DNA from 3 places in the Pseudomonas sp. S3_B11 genome. Region 1 is predicted to be linked to each of the others. Evidence: predicted binding sites of a transcription regulator. Region 1 holds the regulator's gene; each other region holds the start of a gene.
The links. Region 1 encodes sigma-54, which starts transcription at its own class of promoters, with help from an activator protein. Its sites were predicted from a motif close to ANTGGCATNNANNTTGCTNT; they were not measured.
Positions count from the first base shown of each region.

Region 2: a site for sigma-54 is predicted at 1,128-1,147, ahead of glnA (type I glutamate--ammonia ligase). Genes of this name have one in related genera too.
Region 3: a site for sigma-54 is predicted at 1,557-1,576, ahead of AB4O22_RS18780 (flagellar basal body rod protein FlgF). Genes of this name have one in related genera too.

Region 1 covers NZ_CP162749.1:4,884,806-4,888,082, reverse strand. The annotation lists gene ptsN (PTS IIA-like nitrogen regulatory protein PtsN) at 1-379, opposite strand, end outside; gene hpf (ribosome hibernation-promoting factor, HPF/YfiA family) at 391-699, opposite strand; gene AB4O22_RS22125 (RNA polymerase factor sigma-54) at 776-2,269, opposite strand; gene lptB (LPS export ABC transporter ATP-binding protein) at 2,434-3,159, opposite strand; gene lptA (lipopolysaccharide transport periplasmic protein LptA) at 3,159-3,277, opposite strand, start outside.
Region 2 covers NZ_CP162749.1:5,532,017-5,535,293, forward strand. The annotation lists gene thiI (tRNA uracil 4-sulfurtransferase ThiI) at 1-913, opposite strand, end outside; gene glnA (type I glutamate--ammonia ligase) at 1,242-2,648, shown strand; gene AB4O22_RS24775 (chorismate mutase) at 2,770-3,277, shown strand, end outside.
Region 3 covers NZ_CP162749.1:4,187,564-4,190,840, forward strand. The annotation lists gene flgG (flagellar basal-body rod protein FlgG) at 1-715, opposite strand, end outside; gene AB4O22_RS18780 (flagellar basal body rod protein FlgF) at 765-1,502, opposite strand; gene rffA (dTDP-4-amino-4,6-dideoxygalactose transaminase) at 1,677-2,828, opposite strand; gene AB4O22_RS18790 (metallophosphoesterase family protein) at 2,880-3,277, opposite strand, start outside.

The DNA.
Region 1 (3,277 bases):
GGTCCAGCATGCTGGCAATCTGGCGCAGCAGCTCGAGGTGCGCATCGGTCGCCGCTTCCGGGACCAGCAATACAAACAGCAGGTCCACCGGGGCGCCGTCGATGGCGTCGAAATCTATAGCGGTTTCAAGGTGCAACAGCGCGCTGATCGGCGCGGCACAACCCTTGAGACGGCAGTGGGGAATGGCGATGCCGTTGCCAAAACCGGTGGAACCGAGTTTTTCACGGGCAACCAATGCCTCGAAGACGTCCTGCATTTCCAGATCCGGTACCTCGCGGTGGATCAGGTTGGCAATGTGTTCGAGGGCTTTCTTCTTACTGCCGCCCGGCGCGTTCACCTGGGAACGGCCGGGGGTCAGGATGGTTTCTAGTCGGATCATGGATTGGGGGGTTAACGACCGGTTGCGCCCTGGAGGAGGCTCTGGGTCTTTTCCTTATGCTTTTTGAGTTGGCGATCCAGCTTGTCGGTCAGCAGGTCAATCGCGGCATACATGTCTGTGTGCTCTGCGTTGGCAACCACTTCTCCGCCGGGGATATGCAGCGTGGCTTCGATTTTCTGCAGCAGCTTCTCGACGTTCATCGTGACTTGCACGTTGGTGATCTTGTCGAAATGCCTCTCCAATCGGTCGAGCTTTTCGCCGATGTAGGTGCGCAGGGGTTCGGTCACTTCCAGTTGGTGTCCACTGATGTTGACTTGCATACAGCTTCTCCTTCGTTGCCAGTGCATAAAGCGGCAGGCAGAAATGCCTGCCACTGGAACGCTGTGGCGTGGCCTGTTACATCAACCGCTTGCGTTCGCTCGAAGGCGCGATCCCGAGGGATTCGCGGTATTTGGCGACGGTACGGCGGGCCACCTGAATGCCTTGTGCCTCCAGTAAACCAGCGATCTTGCTGTCACTCAACGGCTTTTTCTGATTTTCCGCGGCCACCAGTTTTTTGATGATCGCGCGGATGGCCGTGGACGAGCATTCGCCGCCTTCGGAGGTGCTGACATGGCTGGAGAAAAAATATTTCAATTCATAGATACCCCGAGGGGTATGCATGAATTTCTGGGTGGTTACCCGGGAAATCGTCGACTCGTGCATACCCACTGCCTCGGCAATGTCATGCAGGACCAACGGTTTCATCGCTTCATCGCCGTACTCCAGGAAGCCGCGCTGATGCTCGACGATCTGGGTGGCAACTTTCATCAGGGTTTCGTTGCGGCTTTGCAGGCTCTTGATGAACCAGCGGGCTTCCTGCAACTGGTTGCGCATGAAGGTGTTGTCGGCGCTGGTGTCGGCGCGCTTCACAAAGCCGGCGTACTGGGCGTTGACCCGCAGCTTGGGCACCGACTCCTGGTTGAGCTCCACCAGCCAGCGATCATTGTGCTTGCGCACGATCACGTCGGGGACCACATATTCGGGCTCGGTGGATTCGATCTGCGAGCCGGGGCGCGGGTTGAGGCTCTGCACCAGTTCGATGACCTGGCGCAGCTCATCTTCCTTGAGCTTCATGCGGCGCATCAGTTGGCTGTAGTCGCGGCCGCCCAACAGGTCGATGTAATCGGTGACCAGTCGCTTGGCTTCGGCCAGCCATGGTGTCTTGGCGGACAACTGGCGCAGTTGCAGCAACAGGCACTCGCCCAGGTTGCGGGCACCGATGCCGGCCGGTTCGAACTGCTGGATGCGATGCAGGACGGCTTCGATCTCGTCCAGCTCGATGTCGAGCTCGGGATCGAAGGCTTCCAGGATTTCTTCGAGGGTCTCGTCCAGGTAGCCCTGGTTGTTGATGCAATCGATCAGGGTCACGGCGATCAGGCGATCGGTGTCGGACATCGGCGCCAGGTTCAACTGCCACAGCAGGTGGCTTTGCAGGCTTTCGCCAGCAGAGGTACGGGTGGTGAAGTCCCACTCGTCGTCATCGCTGCTCGGCAGGCTGCTGGCGCTGGTCTGGTAGACGTCTTCCCAGGCCGTGTCCACAGGCAGTTCGTTGGGGATGCGTTCGTTCCATTCGCCATCCTCGAGGTTGTCCACCGTCGGGGCGGTTTCCTGGTAGGCCGGTTCCGGGATTTCGGTGTTGGTCTTCTGCTCGACGTTGTCGGCCAGCGGATCGGTGTTGTCGAAGTCGTCGCCTTCTTCCTGGCGTTCGAGCATCGGATTGGACTCCAGGGCCTCCTGGATTTCCTGTTGCAGGTCCAGGGTCGACAATTGGAGCAGGCGGATGGCCTGTTGCAGCTGCGGTGTCATCGTCAGCTGCTGGCCCATTCTCAAGACTAGCGATGGTTTCATGGCAGGGGCTTAACACCTTATTCGCCGGCGCACATGCGCCATCCACTACAGGGCGCCGAGGCGCCAAACTTAAGCAAATTATATGCCTGAAACTGAAGTGTTTGCCTAGAGCGTCGCCATAATAAAATTAAACGACGCTCGGACAATTCGCCAGACACTTGTGCTTACAGGCGGAACTCATGGCCCAGATACACTTCCTTGACCAGGTCATTGGCCAGGATGGCTGCGGAGTCGCCTTCGGCGATCAGCTGGCCGTCGTTGACAATGTAGGCGGTTTCACAGATATCCAGCGTCTCGCGCACGTTGTGGTCGGTGATCAGCACGCCGATCCCCTTGGCCTTGAGGTGATGGATGATCTGCTTGATGTCGCCTACCGAGATCGGGTCCACGCCGGCGAACGGTTCGTCGAGCAGGATGAACTTCGGTGCGGTGGCCAGGGCGCGGGCGATTTCCACGCGCCGCCGCTCGCCGCCGGACAGGCTCATGCCCAGGTTGTCGCGAATGTGGCTGATGTGGAATTCCTGCAGCAGGCTTTCCAGCTCCTGGCGACGACCGGCCTTGTCGAGTTCCTTGCGGGTCTCGAGGATCGCCATGATGTTGTCGGCAACCGACAGTTTGCGGAAGATCGACGCTTCTTGCGGCAAATAGCCGATACCTGCCTTCGCCCGGCCGTGCATTGGCTGGTGGCTGACGTCCACGTCGTCGATCAGCACGCGACCCTGATCGGCCTGGACCAGGCCGACGATCATGTAGAAGCAGGTGGTCTTGCCCGCGCCGTTGGGGCCGAGCAGGCCGACGATCTGGCCGCTGTCGATGGACAGGCTGACATCACGCACGACTTGACGGCTCTTGTAGCTCTTGGCCAGGTGCTGAGCTTTCAGAGTTGCCATTACTGGGCCTTCTGCTCGTCGGTTTTCTTTTTCGGTTGGATCACCATGTCGATCCGCGGACGCGACTCGGTCACCTTGCTGCCGGTGGCGCGACCGGCGCTGGCCAGCTTCTTGACTG
Region 2 (3,277 bases), 650 kb from region 1:
CCGACAGGTTCGGCAGCGTCTGGCTCGACACCTGGGAGATCGCCTCGCCGGTCACCAGCGCATCGATTTGCAGGCGGTCGGCAATTCGTGAAGCGGCGCGCAACATCATACGCTTCAAAATGACGCCCATATGACTGTTATCGACTTTGCCGAGAATCTCGCCCAGGACTTCTTCGAACGGCACACTCACAAATAACACGCGTTGGGAGCTGCCGTACTTCTTCCAGATGAAGTGCGCCACTTCCATCACGCCAAGTTCATGGGCACGCCCACCGAGGTTGAAGAAGCAGAAATGGCTCATCAAGCCGCGACGCATGATCTGGTAGGCGGCCACCGTGGAGTCGAAACCGCCGGACATCAGCACCAGAGTCTGCTCCAGCGAACCCAGCGGGTAACCGCCGATGCTGTTGTGCTGGCTGTGGATCACGAACAACCGCTGGTCGCGAATTTCGATGCGCACTTCGATCTGCGGGTCTTTCAGCGAAATACCGGCCGCGGCGCACTGTCGACGCAACTGGCTGCCGACGTACTTCTCCACATCCATCGAACTGAACGGGTGCTTGCCGGCACGCTTGCAGCGCACCGAAAAAATCTTGCCGGCCAGGGCATCACCATAATGGAGCATGCACTTGGCGAGGATGTCATCGAAATCCCCCAGCGGGTATTCATCAACTTGCAGGAAATGCGCGATGCCCGGCATGCAGCTCAGGCGCTCGGTCATTTCCTTCAGGACCTTGGGTTCGCTGACACGGGTTTCCAGCTCGAGGTTGTCCCACACGCCGTTCACCACCACGGCCGGGTCCAGGTCTCGGAGCACGGCACGGATGTTCTTGGCCAACTGGCGGATGAAACGCATCCGTACCGGGCGGCTCTTGATGGTGATCTCGGGGAAGACTTTTACGATTAGTTTCATGAAAACAGCGCGCGAACGGCCAGCCGAAAAAGGGGGGCGCGGATTATAGCGGAAATTGCTCAAGGTTTAACCAGTTTATGTGCAGATGGTTTTGCATGCACCAAAACAGGTCATTATCGATTGATGACGCCACATTGCAGTGCGTTATTGTCTGACAATCTTTGATTTACGCCTTTAAAAGCGTGGATTTGGTGCAAAAAACCCATGCTGGGGCACTGGCATGCAATTTGCTCCCTTGTGAGGCAGGTTGCCATGGCAGAGTATTCGCGCCGGCATCACCCATATCTAAGGGCACTCCACTACCCGCCCGAAGCCACCCGGAGGACATATGTCGAAGTCGGTTCAACTCATCAAAGATCATGACGTCAAGTGGATTGATCTGCGCTTCACTGACACCAAAGGTACTCAACATCACGTGACCATGCCGGCCCGTGATGCGCTGGACGACGAATTCTTTGAAATCGGGAAAATGTTCGACGGTTCCTCCATCTCCGGCTGGAAAGGCATCGAAGCCTCCGACATGATCCTGATGCCGGACGACGAAACTGCCGTCCTGGACCCGTTCACCGAAGAGCCGACCCTGATCCTGGTCTGCGACATCATCGAACCTTCGACCATGCAAGGCTATGACCGCGACCCGCGCGCCATCGCCCACCGCGCCGAGGAATACCTGAAGTCCACCGGTATCGGCGACACCGCTTTCTTCGGTCCTGAGCCTGAGTTCTTCATCTTCGACTCGGTCAAATTCAAGTCCGATATCTCCGGTTCCATGTTCAAGATCTTCTCCGAACAAGGTTCGTGGATGTCCGACCAGGACGTGGAAGGCGGCAACAAAGGCCACCGTCCAGGTATTAAAGGGGGCTACTTTCCGGTTCCACCGTTCGACCACGACCACGAGATCCGTACCTCCATGTGCAACGCACTGGAAGAAATGGGCCAGACCGTCGAAGTTCACCACCATGAAGTGGCAACTGCCGGCCAGAACGAAATCGGCGTGAAGTTCAACACGCTGGTCAAGAAGGCTGACGAAGTCCAGACCCTGAAGTACTGCGTACACAACGTTGCCGACGCCTACGGTCGCACCGCGACCTTCATGCCGAAGCCACTGTACGGCGACAACGGTTCGGGCATGCACGTTCACATGTCGATTTCCAAAGACGGCAAGAACACCTTCGCAGGCGAAGGCTATGCCGGCCTGTCGGACACCGCCCTGTACTTCATCGGCGGTATCATCAAGCACGGTAAGGCCCTGAACGGCTTCACCAACCCGTCGACCAACTCCTACAAGCGTCTGGTACCAGGCTTCGAAGCCCCGGTCATGCTGGCCTACTCGGCTCGCAACCGTTCCGCCTCGATCCGTATTCCTTACGTGAACAGCCCTAAAGCCCGCCGTATCGAAGCACGCTTCCCGGATCCGGCTGCCAACCCGTACCTGGCCTTCGCTGCACTGATGATGGCCGGTCTGGACGGTATCCAGAACAAGATCCACCCTGGCGATGCCGCTGACAAAAACCTGTATGACCTGCCGCCTGAAGAGGCCAAGGAAATTCCACAGGTGTGTGGCAGCCTGAAAGAAGCCCTGGAAGAGCTGGACAAGGGCCGTGCCTTCCTGACCAAGGGCGGCGTATTCAGCGATGACTTCATCGACGCTTACATCGCACTGAAAAGCGAAGAAGAAATCAAGGTTCGCACCTTCGTACACCCACTGGAATACGAGCTGTACTACAGCTGCTGATCCAGTAAACGCCGCCACGCACGGCGTGAATAAAGAGAGGCCTCCTTCGGGAGGCCTTTTTTATGGGCGCAGGTTACGTGCATGATGCCTCGTCGCTCCCCCATAGAAGACGAGATTGCCCATGACTTTGCGCTTCAAGCTCTGCCTTGCCCTGTCTGCCGCACTGCTGGCCTCCACCGCCGAAGCCGCCTCGGCTCCCGCCCCTGAGGCCCTTACCCCGTTGCTTAACGCCATTGGCGAACGCCTGGCCCTTGGCGATCAAGTGGCGTTGAGCAAATGGGACAGCCATAAACCGGTAGAAGACCGTCAGCGCGAGCGTGAAGTCATTGCTGCCGCCGTTGCCCAGGCACCGGCCTACAAGCTGAGTGGCGAAACCGTGGAAGCGTTTTTCGCCGCCCAGATAGAAGCCAACAAAATGGTGCAGTACATCAACCTGTCCGACTGGGCCCTGGAAGGCAAGGCCCCGGACCTCCCACGTCCGGACCTGGTGGGACAGATCCGCCCGCAACTCGATCGACTGCAAAAACGCCTGCTGCAACAACTGGCCGATTTCGCCCCCTACCGCACCGACCCGCAGTGCCCGCAATGGCTGGCCCGAGCCACCCACCACAACAAGCAGCACCCGGTGC
Region 3 (3,277 bases), 700 kb from region 1:
CGCGCTGGGTGGTGATCATGTTGACCATCTCCTCGACCGTGCTCACGTTGGACGTTTCCAGGGTGTTCTGCAGCGTGGTACCGAAACCGTTCAGGCCGGGAGTGCCGACTTGCGGCGCGCCACTGGCGGCGGTTTCCAGGAACAGGTTATTGCCCACCGCTTGCAGGCCGGCCGGGTTGATGAAGTCGGCAGTCTGCAGGTTGCCGATCACTTGGGAGGCCGGGTTGCCCGCCACCGTGATGGACACGGTGCCGTCACGGCCCACGGTGAACGTCTGGGCATCGTTCGGGATGATGATGGCCGGCTCCAGGGCGAAACCGCTGGCATTGACGATCTGGCCGTTGGAATCGAGGTGGAACGTACCGTCACGGGTGTAGGACGTGGTGCCGTCCGGCTGCAGGATCTGGAAGAAACCGCGACCGTCGATGGCCATGTCCAGCGGCTGCTCGGTGGTTTGCAGGCTGCCGGCGGTGAAGTTTTTCTGGGTGCCGACAATGCGCACACCGGTACCCACTTGCAGGCCCGACGGCAGTTCGCTGTCCTGGGTCGACTGGGCGCCAGGCTGGCGTTTTACCTGATACAGCAGGTCCTGGAACTCGGCACGATCACGTTTGAAACCCGTGGTCGAAACGTTCGCCAGGTTGTTGGAAATGGTCGTCAGGTTGGTGTCCTGGGCGGACAGACCTGTTTTGGCAACCCATAGAGCCGGAAGCATTCGATTCTCCTCGTACGCCTGTTTTTCGGCGCGACGCTTTAGTTAATGGTTAGATCTGCAAGACCCGAGCCATGGCCTCGTCGCCTTCTTTGGCGGTGTTCATCATTTTGACGTGAAGCTCGAACTGCTTGGCCAGGGCCAGCACCGAGGTCATTTCATCCACGGCATTGACGTTGCTCGCTTCCTGGAAACCCGACACCAACTGCACGTTGGCATCGATGGGCGCCGGCTGGCCGTCCTTGGTCCGGATCGAACCGTCCAGGCCCTTGGTCATGTTCTTGAGGTCCGGGTTGACCAGCTTGATGCGGTCCACTTCAGCCATCACCCGCGGGCCTTCGCCCATGGCGCGGATGCTGATGGTGCCGTCCTGGCCGATTTCGATTTTCTGCTCTGGCGGCACGGCGATCGGACCGCCGTTGCCCATCACCGGCATGCCGTTGCCGGCCCGCAGCACGCCCAGGGCGTCGACATTGAGGCTGCCGGTGCGCACGTAGCTTTCACCGCCGTCGGGATTCTGCACGGCCATCCAGCCCGGCCCGCTCACCGCGACATCGAGGTCACGACCGGTTTCCACCAGCGCACCCGGAGTGAAATCAGTAGCAGGCCGTTCGGACATGGCAAACGCCCGCGCCGGAAAGCTGTCGCCGAACACCGGCATCGAGCGAGCCTGTTCCAGGTCTTTCTGAAAACCGTTGGTGGAGATGTTCGCCAGGTTGTTGGCATGGGCCCGCTGCGCCAGTGCGTTCTGGCTGGCGCCGGTCATTGCCACATAAAGGTACTTGTCCACTGTCGTTCCTCTGCATGCCGGACGTTTGCCGCCCACTGCTGTGTTGCACAGCCTTAAGCAATTTGCAGACCAACTTTTTTCTGGCGGGCCCAGGCCCGGAAAACAAAGGGCTCTGGGGGTGCGGAGGCTATTGCGCAATTGTGTCGAAGTCGAAAAACCGGCGGTGTTATGCCGCTAAGTGGCAAGGGCTGCCAAAGCACCGCCGAGCACATCTACCACCCGGTCTTGTTGATCTGCGGATAGACCGAGCCATAACGGCAAACGCAACAGCCGCTCGGAATGACCATCGGTAATATCCATTGCGCCATGCACCCGCCCATAGCGCGATCCAGCGGGCGATGAATGCAGCGGCACGTAATGGAACACCGCATAGATTGCGTGGCTCTTGAGCGCCTCGAGAACGAGCTGGCGTTCCACACCAGGGGCGAGGAGCACGTAGTACATGTGCGCATTGTGCTGGCAATTTTCAGGAACGATCGGACGACGAAGCAACCCTTGCTGCTCAAGTCCCGCCAACGCAGCATGATAATAGTCCCAGATCGCCAGGCGGCGATGGGTGATGACTTGCGCCTCTTCCAACTGGGCCCAGAGGAAGGCTGCTGTCATTTCTCCAGGCAGAAACGAGGAGCCCACCTCTTGCCAGGTGTATTTGTCCACCTCGCCCCTGAAGAATCGACTGCGATCGGTACCTTTTTCCCGGATGATCTCGGCTTGCAATGCCATTGCAGGATCATTGACCAGCAACGCCCCGCCCTCCCCCGAGATCACGTTCTTGGTCTCGTGAAAGCTGAATGCCCCAAGATTTCCGATACTGCCCAAGGCTCGACCCTTGTAGGTTGACATCACGCCTTGCGCGGCGTCTTCAACCACCGCCAGCCCATGCTTATGCGCAATAGCCAGGATCGTGTCCATCTCGCAGGCCACACCGGCGTAATGGACGGGTACGATAGCCTTGGTCCGTGACGTGATCGCCGCCTCGATCAGACGCTCGTCCAGGTTCAGGGTATCAGGACGAATATCGACGAAGACCGGCACCGCGCCACGCAACACAAAGGCATTGGCCGTGGAGACGAAGGTATAGGAAGGCAAGATGACTTCGTCGCCAGGCTGGATGTCCAGCAGCAACGCTGCCATTTCCAGCGCAGCCGTACATGAGTGGGTGAGCAATGCCGTGTTGCAACCCGTGTGCGACTCCAGCCAACGGTGACAACGCTTGGTGAATGGGCCATCACCGGCGAGCATGTTGCCGAATTTGGCCTGGGCAATGTAATCCAGCTCTTTGCCGGTCATGTACGGGCGGTTGAAGAGTATCGTTTCGTTGCTCATTGCAAACTTCCCTGGGTGGGCATAGTAAATAGTGGCGCACAGCACAAAATCTCAAACCACACTGATCCGCCCACCGATCTGACTGCCTGTATCTAGATTTTCGTAGAAGTACGGAGTAAATCCGACCCTCTTCATGGCCTGTTGAGTTTCACCAATATCGTATTCAATCCGATGCAGGGCGAAGGCCTCACCGTCCCAGGTCGCGAAAGCTGCTCGAGCATCCCCATCACGTGGCTGACCAACTGAACCAGGGTTGCAATAGACCTTGCCCTCGCCACTCCACAAGTACTGGACATGGGTATGGCCTGACGCGAAATACTGACCGGGCAACAGCGCGAAATACGCTTGCGAGGGTCGCACGTACTCGTCCAGCGGATCGTTCCAGCCGCCATGGACGATGCTCAATCCATGCTCGGTCGAGCGCTCCGGGAACGATCCCAACCAGGCCA